DNA from 2 places in the Mesorhizobium sp. RSR380A genome. Region 2 is predicted to be linked to the other one. Evidence: riboswitches for the same ligand, from Rfam matches in the RefSeq annotation. Region 2 holds a riboswitch; the other holds the start of a gene.
What was found. A riboswitch is a leader RNA that binds a small molecule or an ion and turns the genes downstream of it on or off. The one in region 2 is predicted to bind S-adenosylmethionine.
Positions count from the first base shown of each region.

Region 1: another riboswitch for S-adenosylmethionine. It lies ahead of metX (homoserine O-acetyltransferase MetX); the one in region 2 lies ahead of ACYG9Z_RS18385 (O-succinylhomoserine sulfhydrylase).

Region 1 covers NZ_JBTTIB010000001.1:2,189,843-2,201,002, reverse strand. Annotated here, with positions in the region: gene ACYG9Z_RS10595 (glycosyltransferase family 2 protein) at 1-736, opposite strand, end outside; gene ACYG9Z_RS10590 (DUF1330 domain-containing protein) at 985-1,305, shown strand; gene metW (methionine biosynthesis protein MetW) at 1,313-1,927, opposite strand; gene metX (homoserine O-acetyltransferase MetX) at 1,924-3,093, opposite strand; SAM riboswitch at 3,154-3,231, opposite strand; gene hisC (histidinol-phosphate transaminase) at 3,358-4,467, shown strand; gene ACYG9Z_RS10570 (prephenate/arogenate dehydrogenase family protein) at 4,472-5,407, shown strand; gene ACYG9Z_RS10565 (sugar kinase) at 5,415-6,338, opposite strand; gene ACYG9Z_RS10560 (DUF2125 domain-containing protein) at 6,463-7,461, opposite strand; gene ACYG9Z_RS10555 (gamma-glutamylcyclotransferase) at 7,586-8,119, shown strand; gene ACYG9Z_RS10550 (aldo/keto reductase) at 8,284-9,231, shown strand; gene ACYG9Z_RS10545 (LysE family translocator) at 9,315-9,941, shown strand; gene ACYG9Z_RS10540 (lysophospholipid acyltransferase family protein) at 10,011-10,820, opposite strand; gene ACYG9Z_RS10535 (LysR family transcriptional regulator) at 10,937-11,160, opposite strand, start outside.
Region 2 covers NZ_JBTTIB010000001.1:3,808,598-3,819,757, reverse strand. Annotated here, with positions in the region: gene ACYG9Z_RS18425 (LysR family transcriptional regulator) at 1-79, opposite strand, end outside; gene chvE (multiple monosaccharide ABC transporter substrate-binding protein) at 369-1,439, shown strand; gene mmsA (multiple monosaccharide ABC transporter ATP-binding protein) at 1,592-3,124, shown strand; gene mmsB (multiple monosaccharide ABC transporter permease) at 3,121-4,407, shown strand; gene araD1 (AraD1 family protein) at 4,610-5,605, shown strand; gene ACYG9Z_RS18400 (hypothetical protein) at 5,631-6,080, shown strand; gene ACYG9Z_RS18395 (ABC transporter substrate-binding protein) at 6,097-6,867, opposite strand; gene ACYG9Z_RS18390 (2'-deoxycytidine 5'-triphosphate deaminase) at 6,969-8,063, opposite strand; SAM riboswitch at 8,204-8,281, shown strand; gene ACYG9Z_RS18385 (O-succinylhomoserine sulfhydrylase) at 8,339-9,529, shown strand; gene ACYG9Z_RS18380 (ceramide glucosyltransferase) at 9,541-10,692, opposite strand; gene apaG (Co2+/Mg2+ efflux protein ApaG) at 10,914-11,160, shown strand, end outside.

The DNA.
Region 1 (11,160 bases), 1.6 Mb from region 2:
AAGGCGGAATGTAGGGGTAGCGGTCGGCGATATAGGGGTGCTTGTCGATCAAGCTCGCATAGGCTTCGACATAGCCGTCCCGGCGACCGGAGATCGAATTCTCCGAGTTGTACTTTTTCCAGTCGATCACTTCGGACAGCTGCGCGCCGCTGCGACGGGCAAAGCGCAGCAACAATTCGCGATCCTGCATGCGCGTGACGTCACTGTCGTAGCCGCCGATGGCCAGCAGCGACTCGCGCCGGGCGGTGATTGCCGACCCGGCAATGAAGATGGTCTGCGCGACAAGGGCCCGCTCCAGCGAGTCGCGGCTCAGCAGCGCTTCGCGGTTGACGCAGTTGGTGCGGCGATTGCCCTTCAGCGACACGAAGGAACTGATCAGCACTTCGAGCGAGGGATTGTTGTCGAACTGCTCCAGCGTCCGCGCCAGGCGATCCGGCAAATAGACGTCGTCGGAATCGAGGAATGTCACCACCGGCGCCTGCGCCCGCTCGATGCCGGCATTGCGGGCGGCATTGGCGCCGCGCCATTTCGAGCCAACATAGATCAGCCGTGGATCGCGGATTTCGGCAAGTGCGGCTGCCGTACCGTCGGTCGAGCCGTCATCGACGACAATGTGTTCGAACCGGGGAAAATTCTGCGCCAGCACGCTCTCCACGGCGCGCACCACCTTGCTGCGGCGATTGTGCGTCGGTGTGATCACCGAGATCAGCGGAGCGAGGTCGGTTGCCTTGGACATGTTGCTTCGATTGTGCCCCGAAATGCCTGGAGGCCGGAGGTTTTGATGGTCGCCGTCCAAGCCTTACCCCGGGATGGCATTCGATTCGACGCTACAAAAAACCAGCGGCAATGTCATCACAAACTGTTGAGCCAGGACGCCGGTAAGCCGGCCGATTACCCCAGACGTAATCGACCGATGGCCATCATGTCTGCAGATTGCGCCAACGAAGCCGGTCGTCGGGCTTCGATCTCACAGGGAGTTCAGCCATGGCCGCCTACGCCGTCGCCCATATGCGTCAAGTCACAATGGGCCCGCAGATTGTCGAGTATCTGCAGAGGATCGACGCCACATTGGAGCCGTTCGGCGGCCGCTTCCTTGTCCACGGCGGCGACATGGACGTGGTCGAAAACGAATGGCCCGGGCATCTGATCGTCATCGAGTTTCCGGACAGGGCGCATGCGTGGGGCTGGTACGATTCATCAGCCTATCGGGAGATTCTGGCCTTGCGCACCGACAACTCCCACGCCGATGTGATCATCGCCGATGGCGTTCAGCACCCGCACAAGGCGACGAACGTGCTGGAATAGGGGCAAACTACCGCTTCAGCAAGAACACCGCTTGCTGGCCGAAGAAATTCCAGAACCACCATGGCATCGACAGGCCGATCTTCTGGCCGTTGCCGTCGAGCGCGGTGGCTTTCTCGACCGAAGCGCCGAGTTCCTCGACCAGATTGACGAAGTCGCGGATGGTGCAGAAATGGATGTTGGGCGTGTCGTACCAGGAATAGGGCAGGTCCGCGGTTACCGGCATCCGGCCCTTGACGAACAGCGACAGCCGCACCCGCCAGTGGCCGAAATTGGGGAAGGAGACGATGGCGCGGTTGCCGATTCGCAGCAGCTCGTCGAGCACCAGCTTCGGGTTGCGGGTCGCCTGCAGCGTCTGAGACAGGACGACGAAGTCAAAACCCTTGTCCGGATAGAATTCGAGGTCGGTATCGGCATCCCCCTGGATGACCGAGAGACCGCGCGCCACGCATTCATTGACGCCGCGCTGTGACAGCTCCAGCCCGCGGCCGTCGACCTGCTTAGTCTCCTGCAGGAGTTCGAGCAGCAGGCCGTCGCCGGAGCCGACATCGAGCACCCGCGACTGCGGCGGTATCAGGTTGGCCACGACTTCGAGGTCGACGCGCTGGCTGCCATTGACGCTCATGAGGCGAGCCCCCTTGCGCGGGCCGCCGAGCCGATGAAGCCCTTGATGGCGGCAAACAGTTCGGGTTCATCGAGCAGGAAGGCATCATGGCCGCGGTCGGTGTCGATCTCGACGAACGAGACGGAGGCGCCGGCGGCGTTAAGCGCATGCACGATCGAGCGGCTCTCCTCGGTCGGGAACAGCCAGTCCGAGGTGAAGGACACCAGGCAGAAGCGGGTCTTGGTCCCGGCAAAGGCATCTGCCAACCGGCCGCCATGGTCGGCGGCGAGGTCGAAATAATCCATCGAACGGGTCATGTAGAGGTAGGAGTTGGCGTCGAAGCGGTCGACGAATGTCATGCCCTGGTGGCGCAGATAGCTTTCGATCTGGAAATCTGCGTCGAAACCGAAGGTCAGCGCTTCGCGGTCCTGCAGATTGCGGCCGAATTTCCGATGCAGGGCGGCTTCCGACAGATAGGTGATGTGGGCGGCCATGCGCGCCACGGCGAGCCCCTTTTCCGGGCGCTTGCCGTGCTCGAAATATTTGCCGCCATGCCAGTCCGGATCGGCCATGACGGCCTGCCGGCCGACCTCGTGGAAGGCGATGTTCTGCGAGGAATGGCGTGCGCCTGTGGCGATCGGCAGGGCCGAGAAGACGCGCTCGGAATAGCATGACGCCCATTCCAGCACCTGCATGCCGCCCATCGAGCCGCCGAGCACGCAAAACAGCTTTTCGATGCCGAAATGGTCGACCAGCATCAGTTGCGCCCGCACCATGTCGCGGATGGTGATGATTGGCAGGTCGAGGCCGTAGGGCTTGCCGGTGGCGGGATTGGTCGAGGCCGGACCGGTGGAGCCGAGGCAGCCGCCGATGACGTTGGAGCAAATGACGAAGAAGCGGTTGGTGTCGATGATCTTGCCGGGACCGATCAGCACTTCCCACCAGCCGGGCTTGCCGGTCACCGGATTGGTGCTGGCGACATGCTGGTCGCCGGTCAGCGCGTGGCAGACCAGGATGGCGTTGGTGCGGGCATCGTTGAGGGCGCCATATGTCTGGTAGGCGATCTGGAACGGCGACAAAAGCGTGCCGGCGTCAAGCTTCAGCGGCTTGTCAGGGCCAAAACGCAACACAGGGCTCGACGGGTTGTCGGCCTCGTTGTTGGTTTTTGTAGCGCGGAGCGCGGCCATGTGACTCTCCTTGCCCGCCGTCAGGCAATAAAAAACCGGCAATGCGATCGCAAAGCCGGTTACGTCACGCAAACGGCCCTTTAGCGAGTTGTTTAACGTGGCTGCAAGCCGACCGGCCAAATCACCACGGAACTGTTGCGTTCTTCTAGAACTCGTGCGGCCCGGCGTCAACGGCCAGCTATTGCCCGCCTCTCGACATTCGCGGCTACGGCTTGTATTTCCGCTGCGGCCTCCGGACGGAGGCATTCTCGATGGATTTGCGACATGGACAAGACAGCGGACAAGGCACGACCGACGCCCCGCGCGGGCATTATGGACATCGACGCCTATGTGCCGGGCAAGAGCACAGCACCGGCCGGCGTCGCCAAGGTCCATAAATTGTCGTCGAACGAGAACCCGCTCGGCCCGTCGCCGAAGGCGATCGAGGCCGCGCGCGAAGTGGCCAGCAAGCTCGATGTCTATCCCGACGGCACCGCCCGCCGGCTGCGCGAGGCGATCGCCGAGGTGCATGGCCTCAACCCGGCAAACATCATCTGCTCCAACGGTTCCGACGAGATTTTGGGCCTGCTGGCGCAGACCTATCTGGCGGCCGGCGATGAGGCCATCATCACCGAACACGCCTTCATGATCTACAAGATCTACATCCAGTCGGCCGGCGGGACACCGGTGACGATCAAGGAAACCGAGGAACGCGCCGACGTCGACGCGATCCTGGCCGCGGTGACGCCGCGGACCAAAATCATCTTCCTCGCCAATCCCAACAATCCGACCGGAACCTATCTGCCGTTCCAGGAGGTCCGCCGCCTGCATTCCGCTCTCCCGGGCAACGTGCTTCTGGTGCTCGACGCGGCCTATGCCGAATATGTCAGGCGCAATGACTATGAGGCCGGCATCGAGCTGGCGGGCAGCGCACAGAATGTGGTCATGACCCGCACCTTCTCCAAGCTCGGCCTTGGCGGCGCGCGCATCGGCTGGATGTATGGCCCACTGCACATCGTCGATGCCATCAACCGCATCCGCGGCCCTTTCAACGTTAACGCAACAGCGATCGAGGCCGGCATTGCCGCCATCCGCGACCGCGCCCATGTCGAGCGCAGTTCGTTGCACAACGAGACCTGGCTTACCTGGCTGAATGAAGAACTGACGAAGCTTGGGCTGCGCGTGACGCCCAGCGTCGGCAATTTCGTCCTCATCCACTTTCCCGACGACAAGAGGCATTCGGCTGAGGCGGCGGACGATTACCTCACCCAGCGCGGCTATATATTGCGGCGCGTTACCGGCTATGGCTTTCCCAATGCGCTGCGCATGAGCGTCGGCACCGAAGAAGCAAATCGCGGCGTCATCGATGCCCTCACGACATTCCTGAAAAGCTGAAACAATGACAGCACCGATGTTTGAAAAGATCGCGCTGGTCGGCATCGGCCTGATCGGCTCGTCGCTGGCCCGCATCATCCGCCGCGAGGGCCTGGCCCGCCATGTCGCCATCGCGACGCGCAGCCCGGCCACGCTGGCGCGGGCGAAGGAGCTCGGTCTTGGCGAGAGCTACACCACCGACGCCAGGGAAGCGGTCCTCGACGCCGACCTGATCATCGTCTCGGTGCCAGTGGGGTCGTCGGGCGAGGTGGCGCAAGAGATCGCAGCGGCGCTGAAAAAAGGCGCCATCCTCACCGATGTCGGTTCGACCAAGGCCTCCGTCATTGCGCAAATGCAGCCCTATGTGCCGGACGGCGTGCACTTCATTCCGGGACACCCGCTGGCGGGTACGGAGAAATCGGGCCCGGATGCGGGTTTCGCCGAGCTGTTCGAAAACCGCTGGTGCATCTTCACGCCGCTGCCGGGAACCGATCCGGCCGCGCTGGAAAAGCTGTCGGAATTCTGGCGGCGCTGCGGCTCCAACATCGACACGATGGACCCGCAGCATCATGACATGACGCTGGCCATCGTTTCGCATCTTCCGCACATCATTGCCTACAACATCGTCGGCACGGCCGACGATCTGGAATCGGTGACCAAGTCGGAAGTGATCAAATATTCGGCTTCCGGTTTCCGCGACTTCACCCGTCTGGCCGCCTCCGACCCGACCATGTGGCGCGACGTGTGCCTGCACAACAAGGATGCCATCCTGGAAATGCTGGCGCGCTTTTCGGAGGACCTCGCCTCGCTGCAGCGGGCGATCCGCTGGGGCGACGGCGACAAGCTGTTCGACCTGTTCACCCGCACCCGGGCCGTTCGCCGTTCGATCATCGAGGCCGGCCAGGATATCGACGTGCCGGATTTCGGCCGGCAGGCGGTCGAGCACCCGGTGAAAAGTTAAATCTGTTTCAGACGGGCCAGGTCGCCGCGACCATGGCCATTGTCTCGGCCCGGTCCGGCGCGCCCAGCCGGCCGCCGAAGCGCTGGCATTTGAGCGCGGCCGCCGCGCTGGCAAAGCGCAACGCCTGCTCGATCGCCATGGTTTCCGCCAACGCGACAGCAAAGGCGCCGTGGAAGACGTCGCCGGCGGCAAGCGTGTCGACCGCCTTGATCTTCGGCGCCGCGATGTGGCGCACGCATCCGGCGGACCGGTCATGCCACCAGCTTCCCGAGGCGCCGCCGGTCACCGCCACGAAGGCGTCGGTGCGGCTGGCGAGGTCGGCACAGGCGGTTTCGGGGTCCAGCGCATGGCCGCAGACGATGCGTGCCGCCGTCTCCGAAGCGACGATGTGCGATGCCAGCGGCACCAGGCGCTCCAGCACCTCCAGCGGCGCCGTGTCGGCGTCGAGGATTGCCGGGCAACCGGCGTCGCGCGCGGCGGTCAAGGCAAGAGCAGCGGCGCCCGGCCAGCGCACATCGACCAGCACGGCATCGAAGCCGGAAAGATCGGCGACAGGCACCGCCTCGGGGTCGGCCTGCGCCTTTGGGTCGTAGAAGGGCACGATGATGCGCTCGCCATGAGCGTCGACCAGGATCGCGGCCAGCGCCGAGCGGGCGCCTTCGACGCGGCGGACAAAGTCGCAATCGACGCCCTCGGCCTCGATGCCGGCCAGCAATTGGTCGCCGACGGCATCGTCACCTGCACTTGCCCACAGGAACACCTCGGCGCCGAGACGGCGGGCGGCGCAGGCAGCACTTGTCGCCATGCCCGAGGCGATCTGGATGCCGTCCGAGGCGATGAACTTGCCCTGATGCGTGGGCAGGGTTTCGACGCGCAGGATGGTATCCAGCGTCAGCGCGCCAACGCTCAGCAGTTTCACCGGTCGGTTCATGCGTCGGCTTGCTCGAGCATGATCTCTCCCCAAAAGCCGTTGCCGCTCTTTGCGATCATGCTCTGTCTCTTTGTTTTAACGCAATTCCGGACGGAAAACTGCTCACACTTTTCCTGGAATTGCTCTAATCGAGCGGCTTGATCTTGCCCAGCGGAATGAAGCCGAGCGAGACCTTGCCCTTCACCACCTTGAGCGGCATCGACGGTTCGTTGCCGAGCAGCGCCAGACCGGCAAAGCCTTGCTCGATCTGGCTCTTCTGCTCGGGGATTGCGGTGGCGAGGATTGCCGCCACGGCTTTGGGATCCTGCAGCTTGATCGTCAGGTCGGCATTGACCTGGCCGTTGGCGTCGACCGACACCGGGCCGGAGACGGTGATGCGCGCGGTTCCCGACGACAGATCGAGCTTGTGGATGCCGACCGCCTGGCCGCGCAGGCTCCTGGCCTGCGTCTTCATCAGCGCGACGCCGTTCTTCAGCGTCGCGTCGCCGCTGCCGTCGAGCGGCGGCAGCACGCGCCCGCCGATCGCGTCGGCGTCGATCTCAAGATCGGTGAAGCTTCCGGTATAGCCAAGGTCCTGACCGTCCGGCCGCAACTCGCCCGCCGCCGTTCCGGCGCTGAATAGTGAAACCGGGTCGGTGTCGTCGGCCGGATCGGTCTGGCCGGACAAGCTCTCGGCCTGCAGCGAAATGCTGCGTGGCAAGGGCCAGGAGAGCCTGGCATTGGCCTGCAGATTGTCCCAATCGATCCATAGCGGCGCCATCCCCGGCACCGAGGTGCGCAGCGGCCCACGCAACTCGGCGGCAGGCGACAAAGGCCGGATGAGCTCTGCAACGAAGTTGAAGCTGCCTGCCGAGGCGGCAACGTTCCTGGCGTCGTCCTCGTAAGCCAGATTGTCACAGGAGATGGCAAAACTCAGGGGGTAGCCGCTGACGGTGAGGTTGGCGCAGCCGGCCTCGATGCCTTTGTCCTTGAGCGAGGCTACCGCTTTGTCGGCTTCGCTGCTGACGCGACCGGCGACATAGAACCAGACCGCGCTGTAGACGCCGAACAGCATAACGACCAAGGCAGCGAGCCACATCAGCCGGCGGCGAAACTTCGACGGACGCTCGTCACTTGACGTCATGCTGCGGCTTTCATTAACGCGGGCGTGTTGCGGGTGGACTGTGGCTTACGCAACAAGCAAAAAGAACAGAAGAGCACCGATTCCGATGCGGCGGCGTCACTCTCGTGCAATCAGGCTTGGCGATATGGGCGATTTTTGGGTTTTTGGCTACGGCTCGCTGATCTGGCGACCGGGATTCGCGCATGTCGAGACCCGCCGCGCGCGGCTTTACGGCTACCGCCGGTCGCTCTGCGTCTATTCCTTCGTGCATCGCGGCACGCGTCAGCGGCCGGGCCTGGTGCTCGGCCTCGACCGTGGCGGCTCCTGCATCGGGCTGGCCTTTCGCGTGCCCGGCGAGCTGCGCGATGAGGTGCTGACCTATCTGCGCGAGCGCGAATTGGTGACCAGCGTCTACCTCGAGCGTGTGCTCGATATCAGCCTCGACGGGAATGGGGCGGCCGCGGGAGAGAGAGTGAAAGCGGTCGCCTATATCGTCGACCGCCAGCATGAGCAGTATGCCGGCGGGCTCGACCCCGCGCATGCGGCAGGTGTTATCCGTGGCGCCGTCGGCCAGTCCGGAAACAACGAGGACTATGTGCTCAACACGCTGCAGCATCTCGCGGCGCTGGGTATCAGCGACCACTGGCTGGAAGAGGTGGCGAAGCGGATCGCCTCGTGAGCCAGTAGACCACGGCGAGCCTGCAGGCGAAGCTCTTGCGCCTTTGTGAAGCGCTGGCCCGCTGGAAAAATTGGCTGAGGCCTTTGACCTCGGCGCGGCGAGACCTAGCTTAGCTGCGGCCCGGAGCATTCGGGTCGCCCGCCGCCAGCCCACGGAGCCCCGTCTTGCAAAAACGCCGTCTCGGTCAAACCGACCTTTCCATCGCGCCGCTGGTCCTGGGCGGCAATGTCTTCGGCTGGACCGCGGACGAGAAGACCTCCTTCGACCTGCTCGACCGGTTCGGCGACGCCGGCCTCAACGCTATCGATACGGCCGATGCCTATTCGCGCTGGGTGCCCGGCCACGCGGGCGGCGAGTCCGAGACCATCATCGGCAAATGGATGAAAAGCCGCGGCAACCGTGACAAGATCATCGTCATCACCAAAGTCGGCTCGGATATGGGACAAGGCAAGAAGGATCTGTCCGCTGCCCATATCGAAAGGGCAGTCGAGGCGTCGCTCAAGCGATTGCAGACCGACGTGATCGACCTTTATCTCTCGCATTGGCCGGACCCGACAACCCCTTATGAGGAGACGCTCGGCGCCTACCAGAAGCTGCTCGCTGCCGGCAAGGTCCGCCATATCGGCGCCTCGAATCTTGACGCCGGCCAGCTGCGCGCCGCGCTCGATGTTGCCAGCCTGCGCGGGCTGCCGCGCTACAGCGTGCTGCAGCCGGAATACAATCTCTACGACCGCTCATCCTTCGACGGGCCGCTGCATGATCTGTGCGTGGCCGAGGATATCGGCGTCATCACCTATTTCAGCCTCGCCAAGGGGTTTTTGAGCGGCAAATACCGTAGCGAGGCCGATCTCGGCAAAAGTGAACGCGGCGGCGGCGTGAAGGCTTATCTCAATGCGCGCGGCATGCGCATTCTGGCCGCACTCGACACTGTGGCGGCGCGCCATTCGGCCAAGCAGGCGGAAGTAGCACTCGCCTGGGTGATGGCGCAGCCCGGCATCACCTCGCCGATCGCCAGCGCCACGACGCTGGACCAGGTCGACAGCCTGGTGCGCGCCGCATCGCTGAAGCTCAGCGCGGAGGATCTCGTGGCGCTGGACAAGGCCAGCGCCTAGCCGCGCAGGTTCGGCACGATCGTTCAAGACGACGGCTGTCCGCCTTGCCACACTGTTCTCCATTATTGTGGAGAAGAGGCAGCATGGCCGCAGACATTCTTTCGCAGGCGCAGCCCTGGCAGCAATTGCTGGCGCTGGTGCTGGCGGCAACCGTCGTCATGGGCAGTCCTGGCCCGGCGACGATCAGCGTCACGGCGATAGGGGCCGCCTTCGGCCTGCGCAATTCGCTTCACTACACATCGGGGATGATTTTGGGCACGGTCGCGGTGCTGCTGGTAGTGGCCACCGGCATCAAGGCTATCCTCACCTCGATGCCGGGCGTAGCGCCAGTGCTGGCGGTCGCTTCCGCCGCCTATATTCTCTACCTCGCCTACAAAATAGCGACAGCGCCGCCGCTGGCCGCGCGTGACAGCAGCGCGGTTCTGCCGACCTTCCTCGGCGGCTTACTGCTCGCCGTTGCCAACCCGAAAGCCTATGTGGCGATTGCTGCGGTCCTTGCTGGCTCCGCGACCGCAGCCGGCGCCGATGCTCTCGGCATCCCGGCCAGGCTGGCGGTTCTCACCCTGATGATCGTCGCCATCCATGTGCTGTGGCTGCTGGCCGGCGCGGCCTTCGCCCGCACCCTGCGCCAGCCGCTGGCGTCGCGGATCATCAATCTGGCCTTCGCGGCGACGCTGGTGCTGACCACGGCGCTGGCGGCGTGGCCTTGAGCCGGCCCGCAGAAGAGATCAAGCTTTGGTCTTTTTTGTTTTGGCGCAATTCAGGACGGAAAAAACCGCTCACACTTTTCCTGGAATTGCTTTGGCGGCCGCGGCGAGTTCGGCCAGCCGCTTGACCGCCGTCGGCGGCATTTGCGGCGGGTTAGGAGCCTGCGATGCCTCGATCAGCAGCTGGTCGCAGGCGACTTCCGTATCGCCGATCAGCCTGTCCATGAATTCGTCCTTGCCGAGCCCGGGCGGAATCGGCGGCAGGAAGCGGGCCTTGATGGTGCCGGGAAAGCGCAAGAATTTGCGGCGAGGCCAATAGAGGCCGGCGACATGGGCGACCGGTACCACCGGGACGCCAAGCTGCGTATAGAGCTCGACAATGCCGTATTTGTAAGCCGGCTCGTCGCCTGGCGCTCGGCGCGTGCCTTCGGGGTAGATAATCAGCTGGCGCGGATTGCGCCCCATCTCCTGCTTTGTCGATGCAACGACCTGCTTCAACGCCTTGGAGCGGCTGCCGCGGTGAACCGGGATCATCCGCATCTTCAGGATGTACCAGCCGAAGAAGGGGATCCAGGTCAGCTCGCGCTTCAGAATATAAAGCGGATCGTGGAGGAACGGAAAGAAAGCGATCGCGTCCCAAAACGACTGGTGTTTCGGCGCCAGGATGAAAGAGCCCTCCGGCAGGTTCTCGACGCCGGTGATGTCGCTCCTCGTGCCGGCGATCTTGTCGTAGAGCCACAGGCTGGTGCGCGACCAGAATTTCGGCACGAACCAGGCGCGATGGCGTGGCGAAAGGAAGTAGTAAGGGGTCCAGAGGACCATCTGGACGATCAGATTGACATAGAAGACGAAGTTGAACGCCAGCGAGCGGATATAGAGCATGCGGGGAAGGGCCCGTTGAGGAGGTGTGCGTTGGTTACACCAAGCGCGGGCAAAAAGGAAACGCCGCAATGGCCTGACATAGGCCGGCTCGCCACTGACTCAAAGCCAGTCTCAACTCACCACGTCGCCTGCAATAGCCGCTGCTTCAGCCGCGGAGCGGCGAAATCGAGGAACGCCCTGAGTTTCACCGCCAGCAGGCCTTGGCCGGCATGGACGAGGCTCACCGGCCACGGCTGCGGCTCGAAGGGTCGCAAGACCGGGACGAGCACGCCGGAACGTACTGCGTCCGCGATCTGGTAGGAGAGCACCCGCGTCATCCCGGCGCCTGCAATCGCGGCAT
Region 2 (11,160 bases):
TACGCAGAAGTGTCTCGCCATCGCCCGGCAATTCATCGTAACCGCTTGAAATTCCCTGAGGACCTCGTAAAGCCGCCATGCCTTTTCCCGCTTCCGCCACTGTTCCAGCCCGGTTAAGTCATATACCGGTTTTGGTATAGCAACCACCGAAGATCGCATTTGACAGTTATGGCAAAGGGTCACACTTTCGCGCGTCCTCAAGACTTGACGGTCGATGACGAGCAAAATCGTATCGATTTAAATCTGAGGGCCGATTGGGAGGATACCGGAGATCGATTATGACGGCGGCGGCGCTTTGGCGCATCCGCCCGACTGCGCGGCCCGCGAAGCCCCGAGGTGTCGCGTCCATCAACCAGGGAGAGTTTTACGTGAAAATCATCAAGACACTGGCCGCCGTCGCGGCCCTCGGCATCGCTGCCATGACCTACTCGGCGCATGCAGCCGACAAGGGTCTTGTCGGCGTGCTGATGCCGACCAAGACCTCGCAGCGCTGGATCAATGACGGCGATGCCGTCAAGTCCCAGCTCGAAGCTCTCGGCTACACGGTCGACCTGCAGTACGCGCAGGACGACATCCCCAACCAGCTCAGCCAGCTGGAAAACGAAATCACCAAGGGCCCGAAGGCGCTGATCATCGCTTCGATCGACGGCACGACCCTGTCGGACGCGCTGCAGAAGGCCGCTGACGCCGGCGTCGTCGTCGTCGCCTATGACCGCCTGATCAAGAAGACCGCCAATGTCGATTACTACACCACCTTCGACAATTTCGGCGTCGGCGTGATCCAGGCGAACTCGCTGGTCAAGGGCCTCAAGGAGCGCTTCCCGAACACCAAGCCGTGGAACGTCGAACTGTTCGGCGGCTCGCCGGACGACAACAACGCCTTCTTCTTCTACAACGGCGCAATCTCGGTGCTGCAGCCGCTGATCGATGACGGCTCGATCAAGATCAAGTCCGGCCAGACCGGCATGGACAAGGTCGGCACGCTGCGCTGGCTCGCCGCCACCGCCCAGGCGCGCATGGACAACCTGCTGTCGGCCAACTACTCGGACGGCAGCCGCGTCGATGGCGTTCTTTCGCCCTATGACGGCCTGTCGCGCGGCATCACCGCTTCGCTGCGCGCCGTGGGTTACGGCACCGACGCCCAGCCGTGGCCGATCGTGACCGGCCAGGACGCCGAGACTGCTTCGGTCAAGCTGATCATCACGGGCGAGCAATACTCGACCGTGTTCAAGGACACCCGCGAACTGGCCAAGGCCACCGTCGAACTCGTCGACAAGGTGCTCTCGGGCGGCAAGCCGGACGGCCTCGATGAAAAGACCTACAACAACGACGTCAAGGTCGTCCCCTCGATCCTTTTGACGCCGCATGAGGTCGACAAGTCGAACTACCAGGCACTGGTCGTCGACTCCGGCTACATCAAGGCCGACGAACTGAAGTAATCCGTTTATAAAGACAGGGGTCCTGCGCGACGCAGGACCCCTTTCCGTTCACAAGCGACCCCGGTATTGTTTCTACCGGACTTAGTTTGCGTGCATGTCGTTGTCTCAAACCGCAAGCACTTTGGAGCGACATGCAACAGGAGGAGCTTGCCGTGATGACGACGATTTTGGAGATGCGCGACATCACCAAGACGTTCCCCGGCGTGAAGGCGCTGTCGAACGTCAACCTCAGCGTCGAAGAAGGCGAGATCCACGCCGTGGTTGGCGAGAACGGCGCCGGCAAGTCGACGCTGATGAAGGTCCTGTCGGGCGTCTATCCCGCCGGCACCTATGACGGCCAGATCATTTTTCAGGGTCAGGAATGCCAGTTCAAAGGTATCCATGACAGCGAACACAAGGGCATCGTCATCATCCACCAGGAGCTAGCGCTGGTGCCGATGCTGTCGATCACCGAAAATATCTTCCTCGGCAACGAAAACGCCCGATACGGCGTCATCGACTGGGATGCCAACGAGGCGCGCACCGCTGCCCTGTTGAAGAAGGTGGGCCTCAAGGAGGACCCCAAGACACTGATCACCAATATCGGCGTCGGCAAGCAGCAGCTGGTCGAGATCGCCAAGGCGCTGAGCAAGGACGTCAAGCTTTTGATCCTCGACGAGCCGACCGCGTCGCTCAGCGAGAAAGACAGCCAGGCGCTGCTCGATCTTCTGCTCGAATTCAAGCGCCAAGGCATGACCTCGATCCTGATCTCGCACAAGCTCAACGAGATCAACCGGGTCGCCGACAAGGTAACCGTCATCCGTGACGGGCGCACCATCGAGACGCTGGCCAAGAAGGATATCTCCGAAGACCGCATCATCACCTCGATGGTCGGCCGTTCGCTAGACGACCGCTATCCGCCGCGCGAGCCCAAGATCGGCGAAGTCGTGTTCGAGGTGAAGAACTGGTCGGTCTATCACCCGCTCCATGCCGAGCGACAGGTGATCAAGGGCATCGACATTAATGTGCGCAAGGGCGAGGTGGTCGGCATCGCCGGGCTGATGGGCGCCGGCCGCACCGAATTCGCCATGAGCCTGTTCGGCCGCTCCTATGGCCGCCGCATCACCGGCGAAGTGCTGCTCAAGGGCAAGCCGGTCGATGTCTCCTCGGTAAGCAAGGCGGTCCAACACGGCATCGCCTATGTCACCGAGGACCGCAAAACCTACGGCCTCAACCTTATCGACCATATCAAGCATAACATTACGCTGGCCAATCTCGACGGCGTGTCGCGCCACAGCGTGATCGACGACATGCGCGAGCTTGCGGTCGCCAACGACTATCGCAAGAAGACCAATATCCGTGCGTCAAGCGTCTATCAGATGACCGGCAATCTTTCCGGCGGCAACCAGCAGAAGGTGGTGCTGTCGAAATGGTTGTTTGCCGACCCTGACGTGCTGATCCTCGACGAGCCGACACGCGGCATCGATGTCGGCGCCAAATATGAAATCTACACGATCATCGCGCGCCTTGCCTCGGAGGGTAAGGCGATCGTGGTCATCTCGTCGGAAATGCCGGAATTGCTGGGGATTACCGACCGCATCTACGTCATGAACGAAGGGCGCATGGTGGGCGAAATGCCGGCGGCGGAAGCAAGCCAGGAAAAGATAATGCGCGCCATCGTCCGGGGAGAAGGAAAAGCAGCATGAGCACCGAAAGCGCCCCCGCCCCGCAGGGCAACGTCGCCGACGAACAGCGCCCGCGCATCGCCGTCTCGGCGCTGGCGACGAATTTACGCGAATACGGACTGATCATAGCCCTGATCGTCATCATGCTGTTCTTCCAGTTCACCACGTCGGGGACGTTGTTCAAGCCGGTCAATCTCAGTAATCTGGTGCAGCAGAACTCCTTCATCATCGTGATGGCGCTCGGCATGCTGCTGGTGATCGTATCGGGCTATATCGACCTCAGCGTCGGATCGGTCGCCGGTTTCATCGGCGCGCTGGCGGCAAACATGATGGTTATCTGGCAGCTCGGACCGCTGAGCAATCCGCTGGTGGTTTCGATCGTCTGCCTGGTCGCGGGTGGCCTGATCGGCGCCGCGCAAGGGTATTGGATCGCCTATCACCGGATACCGAGCTTCATTGTCACGCTGGCCGGCATGCTGATCTTCCGCGGCATTTGCCAGGCGTTGCTTGGCGGCGGCTCGTCGGTGGGTCCGCTTCCCGACGACTTCAAGATGCTCAGCTCCGGCTTCATCCCGGATGTGATCGGCCCACTGACGCTCGTCCCGCCGGTCGTGAACGCAGCCGGCAAGACCATCATGGGCAGCGGCGTGACCCTGCACATGACGACGGTCGTGCTGGGGCTGATCGCCGTGCTCGCCTATGCCTATTTCGGGGTCCGCACCCGGCGCAAACGAGAACGCCATGGTTATGAGGCCGAGCCCTTCACCCTGTTCGTGGTCAAGACGCTGGTCGCCAGCGCGCTGGCGCTGTTCCTGGTCTATGAGTTTGCCAGCTACCGCGGCCTGCCGGTGGTGCTGCTGGTCATGGGCGTGCTGATCACGCTGTTCGTCTTCGTCACCAAGCGCATGACCATCGGGAGGCGCATCTACGCCATGGGCGGCAATCCCAAGGCGGCGCAGCTGTCGGGCATCAACACCGAGCGGCTGACGCTGATGGTGTTCATCAATATGGGCGTGCTGTCGGCGCTTGGCGGCCTGATCATCGCGGCTCGTCTCGGCCAGGCGGTGCCGGCGGCGGGTCTCGGCTCGGAGCTCGATGTCATCGCCGCAGTGTTCATCGGCGGCGCCTCGGCGATGGGCGGCGTCGGCCAGGTCATCGGGGCGGTCGTCGGCGGCTTCATCATGGGCGTGATGAACAACGGCATGTCGATCATGGGCGTCAATGTCGACTGGCAGCAGGTGGTCAAAGGCCTGGTGCTGCTCGGCGCCGTGATCTTCGACGTCTACAACAAGAACAAGGCCTGACAAGCTTCAGGCGAGGCAAGCAGGAGGCATACGGTCGCGGCGCAGCCGGCAAGTTGTCGGCATAAGAAGTCCCCCGAGGGATGGAGCTCGCGAGCGCAATCCGGACGAAGAGTTCAACCCGTGGCGCGGCGAGGTCCGAGCCGCGCAGGTCAAGGTTTGCCAAGGGGCAACCCGGCCAAGGCACATGAGAGAGGATTTCATCATGCTAATCTCCCAGATCCTCGACGACGCCGAGACCATCCGCGTCGTCGCCCGCAATGGCGGCGGCAAGACCAGGATCATCAACGGCGCCCGCAGCGTCTATTCGCTGGCCATGGAAGCCGCGCGCACCGGAACGGGCCTCGCCGCGCTGATCGAGCGCAAGGGGTTCGGTGAAGCGATAGACCTCGACGCCGTCTACAAGAAGGGCCGGCTGGTGTCGCCGATCAACCATCCCGATCCTGCGCATCTGCATCTGACCGGCACCGGCCTGACCCATCTCGGCTCGGCGGCGACGCGCGATTCCATGCACAAGAAGCTCAGCGATGGCGGCGAGGAGCAGCTTACCGATTCCATGAAGATGTTCCGCATGGGGCTCGAAGGCGGCAAGCCGGCCAAGGGCCAGACCGGCGTGCAGCCGGAATGGTTCTACAAGGGCAACGGCACCATGGCGGTGGCGCCGGGCGCCGCACTGATGTCGCCGGCCTTTGCGCAGGACGCCGGCGAGGAGCCGGAAATCGCCGGCATCTATGTCATCGGCGACGACGGCGCGCCGTTCCGCGTCGGCTTCACGCTGTCGAACGAGTTTTCCGATCATGTTACCGAGCGGGTGAACTATCTGTTCCTGGCACATTCCAAACTGCGCAACGCCTCGTTCGGGCCGGAAATCCTGATCGGCGACCTGCCGGCCGACGTCAGGGGCTCATCGCGAATCTATCGCGACAGCAATTTGCTGTGGGAAAAGCCGTTCCTGTCGGGCGAAGCGAACATGTCGCACACAATCGCCAATCTCGAACATCATCACTTCAAATATTCGGCCTTCCGCCAGCCGGGCGACGTGCATGTGCACATGTTCGGCACGGCGACGCTGTCCTTTGCCGACGGCATCAAGACTCAGGCCGGCGACGTGTTCGAGATCGAGGCCGGGGATTTCGGCCTGCCGCTGCGCAACCCGCTGGAGATCGAGCAGCCGGTGAAGGTGGCGGTGAAGGCGCTTTGAGGCAGCATCACATTTGGGAGCCGGAATGAACGGAATGCGGCTTGTCATTGTGTTCACGGGCGTGGCCCTGTTCCTGACCCAACCGTCGGTGGCCTTTAGCGCCGGCCAGTGCAGCCCGAAGTCCTATCGTGAAGCCCGTTTGGCGATGACGAGCCGTCTTCTGGCAACCGGCTATTCGAAAGCCCAGGTGAGCTTTCTGATGCGCAACACGGATCACATGACATCAGCGCTTCGCACCGACAGGCTGAACAACAATGGCAAGGTCTGCGGCATCGACTCCGCCAAGGCCCATGTCCTCGGTTGCCTCGACAAGCAGTTGTTCCCGTTGAAGCGCGGCTCAAACGCTTCGCTCGACGAGGTCAAACTGACCGAAGGCTTTTGGGGCAGGAAACGTTTGGCCGCACGCGAACTGCTGTTTATCGGCCATTTTCATGCCTGCCTTGGCGCCGCGAAATCGTATCTCTTTCGCGGCTGACGCCGGCGGACGGGACTCAATAGATATCGAAATCGAAATACTTGGCCTGGATCTTCTTGTAAGTGCCGTCGGCGACGATGGCGTCTATCGCCGCGTTGAGCTTGTCGCGAAGTGCCGTGTCCTCCAGGCGGACAGCGATGCCGGCTTGCGTCTCGGTGCCCTTGACGTCACCGACAAGCTTGCAGCAGCCGTCGCTCGCCTTCTTCAGCCAGTCCATCAGCACGAATTTGTCGGAGATGACGGCGTCGAGACGGCCGTTCTGCAAGTCGGTGATCGCCTCTTCCTGGGTGGGGTAGAGTTTCGCCTCGGCGCCGGCCTTGCCATAGGCGTCCTGCGCATAGTCGGCCTGGGTGGTCGAGGCCTGCGCGCCCACCGTCTTGCCGGCAAGGGCTGCCGGTTCGGTGGAAGTGAGGTCGCTGTCCTTCGGCGCCACCAGCGCCAGCGGCGTCGTGTAGTATTTGTTGGTGAAGGCGACCTGTTTCTTGCGCTCCTCGGTGATGCTCATCGAGGCGATGATGGCGTCGAACTTTTTCGCCTGCAGCGCCGGGATGATGCCGTCCCAGTCCTGGGTGACGATCTCGCACTCGACCTTCATCTGCGCACACAGCGCATTGGCAATGTCGATGTCGAAGCCCTCGATCTTGCCGTCCGCGGTGATGGTGTTGAAGGGCGGATAAGCGCCCTCGGTGCCGATCTTCAATTTCTCCTGCGCCTCAGCCAGCGAGCCGGCCGATATCACCAGCATGGCAGCGCTCGCTGCCGATATGATCCATCTTGAAATCTGCATCTTGGTTCCCCTTGCGCGCCGTTCTCTTGCCGGCCACCGAAAGGCAGCCAAGCATGGTGAGGCAGCGCAGGCAAGTATTTTGCCTGACGGTGATCGAAGGTTCAGCCGGCGGGGCGGAAATGCTTGGAGAGCTTGAGGCCTTGCGCCTGGTAATTCGAGCCGAGATCGGTGCCGTAAAGCGCCTGCGGCCGCTTCAGCATGTGTTCGTAGACCAGCCGGCCGACAATCTGGCCGTGGTCGAGGATGAACGGCACTTCGTGGCTGCGCACTTCGAGCACCGCCCGGCTGCCGGTGCCGCCTGAGGCCGAATGGCCGAAGCCCGGATCGAAGAAGCCGGCATAGTGAACACGGAATTCGCCAACCAGCGGATCGAAGGGCGTCATCTCGGCGGCGTAGAGCGGCGGCACGTGCACGGCTTCGCGGCTGACCAGGATGTAGAACTCGTCCGGGTCGAGCACCAGTTCGCCGGCGCCGCTCTTATAGAGCGGCTCCCAGAAATCGACGGCATCCTGGGCGGCGCGCTTGTCGACATCGACCAAGCCGGTGTGATGCTTGCCGCGATAGCCGACCAGGCCGTTCTGGTCGCCGTCAAGATCGATCGACAGCGCAATGCCGCCGCCGGAAATGTTGGGCGGCTCGGTCGCCACCAGCATCTCGGCGCGGTGCAATTCGTTCAGTTCTGCCTCCGACAACAGCGCGTTGCCAGTGCGAAAGCGGATCTGCGACAGCCTCGATCCGGCGCGTACGACGATCGGGAAGGTGCGTGGACTGACTTCGAGATAAAGCGGCCCGTGATAGCCGGGGGCGATCTTGTCGAACTCATGGCCGCGATCGGTCATCACCCGGGTGAAGATGTCGAGCCGGCCGGTCGAGCTCTTCGGGTTGGCCGAGGCCGACACGTTTGCGGGCAGCGCCAGGCTTTCGAGCAGCGGCACGATGTAGACGCAGCCGGTTTCCAGCACCGCGCCCTCGGCGAGACTGAATTCGTGCAATTTCAGCCGGTGAAGCTTGTCGGCCACCAGATGATCGGGACCCGGCAGGAAGGAGGCGCGCACGCGAAAAGCCTTGTCGCCGAGCCTGAGATCGAGGCTCGCCGGCTGCACCTGGTCGACATCGAGCGCGCGCGGCGACTTCAGCGCGCCGGACTGAAACAGCGCGGAAATGTCCTGATCGGGAAGAATGCCTGTCTGCCGCAAAAGGCTGGCTCCGCTCCAAGGTCGGTCTCTTTGTGGCAGGTTCTTGCCGCAAAACCGCTGGATATTATTGCGGAACCTGCCTAGTACAAACCTCTTAATGAAGCCGGCAATTGACGCAAGCGCAGGTGAGGTCTAAAGGGTCGTTATCCCGTGGTGATTTGGCCGGTCGGCTTGCAGCCACGTTAAACAAGTCGCTAAAGGACCGTCGGGCCGCAAGGCCATATGGACCGGTTGCGACTTTCGCGGCCGGTTTTTTTGTGTCTGGAACAAAAGCGATGAGCACCAAGAAGCGTAACTGGAAACCTCAGACCGCACTCGTGCACGGGGGAACGCTGCGTTCCCAGTTCGGCGAGACGTCCGAAGCGATGTACCTCACCCAAGGCTATGTCTACGAGACGGCGCAGGCTGCCGAGGCCCGTTTCAAGGGCGAGGAGCCGGGCTTCATCTATTCGCGCTATGCCAACCCTACCGTCGACATGTTCGAAAAGCGCATGTGCGCGCTGGAGGGTGCCGAAGATGCGCGCGCCACGGCGTCCGGCATGGCGGCGGTGACGGCAGCGCTCCTGTGCAGCGCCAAGGCCGGCGACCATATCGTTGCGGCGCGCGCGCTGTTCGGCTCCTGCCGCTGGGTGGTGGAGACGCTGGCGCCGAAATACGGCATCGAGGCAACGCTGGTCGACGGCACCGACATCGCCAACTGGGAAAAGGCGGTGCGGCCGAACACGAAACTGTTCTTCCTGGAAAGCCCGACCAATCCGACGCTGGAAGTGGTCGACATCGCAGCGGTGGCGGCGCTCGCCACCTCGATCGGCGCCAGGCTGATCGTCGACAATGTCTTCGCCACGCCCTTGCAGCAGAAGCCCTTGCAGCTCGGCGCCCATATCGTCGTCTACTCCGCGACCAAGCACATTGACGGCCAGGGACGCTGTCTCGGCGGCATCATCCTGTCGGACAAGAAATGGATCGACGAGAATTTGCACGACTATTTCCGCCACACCGGCCCGAGCCTGTCGCCGTTCAACGCCTGGACGCTGCTCAAGGGCCTGGAGACGCTGCCGGTTCGGGTGCGCCAGCAGACTGAAAGCGCGGCCAAGATCGCGGATTTCCTGGCAGGACGGCCGGAAATTGCCCGCGTCATCTATCCCGGCCGCGCCGACCATCCGCAGGCTGACATCGTCAAAAAGCAGATGACCGGCGGATCGACGCTGATCTGCCTCGACGTCAAGGGCGGCAAGCAGGCGGCCTTCGCCTTGCAGAACGCGCTCGACATCGTGCTGATCTCCAACAATCTCGGCGACGCCAAGAGCCTGATCACCCATCCGGCGACCACCACGCACAAGAACCTCAGCGACGAAGCTCGCGCCGAGCTTGGCATCGGGCCGGGAACGCTCAGGCTGTCGGTCGGTCTTGAGGATACGGACGATCTGCTGGAGGACGTTGCGCAGGCGCTGAAGGCAGCCGGGTAGGCCGCGAGGCGTCACGCTCCCGACGAAACCTCTTCCAGTTCGGCCGTCTTGGTGCCGATGGTCATGATGTTGCCGCGCCAGTCGACGGCGCCGCTCAGCCAGCCGCGCGCCCAGATGGCGGGAAGCATCATGTCGCGCACCATCATCGCCGGGACCATGCGCAGCGACAGGTGCCAGCCCTTGGCCGCGGCCAGCGCGCATTCGGGAATGTAGGCCGCCGCCAGCACGGCCAACACCGTGGCCGGCAGGCTGACGCCGGCACTTGCTGCCGCCACCAGCGCCAACGCCAACGGCACGGCGACGCCGGTCAGGATCTCGGGTGCGAAAAACAGCGGGAAAGTGACGCGGCGCAACCGCGCCCAGCGCGCCTGACGCGACCAGATGTCGGCAAGTCGGCGCTGCCCCAGTGGTTGCTCGAAAGGCGAGGCAACGAGATTGACGCGCAGGCCCAGTCCGTTTACCAGCTTGGTTGCAGCAGCATCCTCGGCGATCTCGGCGGCCAGCGCGCGGATACCGCCATTGGTATCGAGCATCGGCTTGTTCCACAGCATGCTCTTGCCCTGGGCAAAGCCGAGGCCAAGCGCCTCGCCGGCATATTGCCAGCGCGCCTGCAGCGTGTTGAGGAACGCGCATTCGACCTCGGCCCAGAAGCCATCCGGCCGCGAGCCGATCGGCGTCGAGCAGATAAGCCCGGTATTGGTCCGCCAGGCCGCCATCAGGTGCTGGACGTAATCCCTAGGCATCAGCACGTTGGAATCCGCCAGAATAACCCAATGATTGCGCGCCGCTTCCCAGCCCTTGACGCAGTTGTTGAGCTTCGGGTTGCTGCTGACGCGGTCGTCGCCGATCAGCAGCCGGGCCGGCACGTTGGGAAACAGGACGATCGCCCTGTTTATCAGTTTGACGACGGGATCGTCGGCGTGAGCGACGCAGAAGATCAGTTCGTAGCGCGGCCAGTCGAGCGAGAAGGCTCGCTGCAGCGTCTCTTGTGTGAACGGCTCCACGCCGCGCGACGGCACGACGATCGAGACCGGTGGCTGCTCGTCGGACGGCGGAGGGATAAGGCGACGCGCTTGCAGTTTCGACGAAGCAAGCAGGATGCTGGCGAGATTGGAAAGAAGCAAAGCGGAGGAAGCGAAGGCGGCTGTGAGAGCTAGTTCCATGAGATCTGGTCACTCCGGAAAGGCCGCTCGCGGCTGCTTTGTCAGTCGACAGATGGGCCTTGAGTCGCCGGCAAGGTTTGCGCACACCAACATTGTCATGTGTCACTTAAATGACATTGTTTGTCGGCACCTCCGCTTTGAGGCTGGCAGGACATGCCGCTCTGCGCGTATCAAACCGCATGGCGCGACAAATGTTCCTTGCCGCGCAACCGGAGCAGCCCATGTATCGCGCCGTCACGCGCAACATCGAAGTGCAGGTCAGACCGTTCTACCTGGAGGACCGCTCGGACCCGGCGGAGAACCGTTATGTCTGGGGCTACCAGGTGACGATCGACAACCAGTCGGACGATTTCGTGCAGCTTATGTCGCGTTACTGGCACATCACCGACGGCAGCGGCCGGATCGAGGAAGTGCGCGGCGCCGGCGTGGTCGGCGACCAGCCTGAGCTCAATCCCGGCGACAGCTATC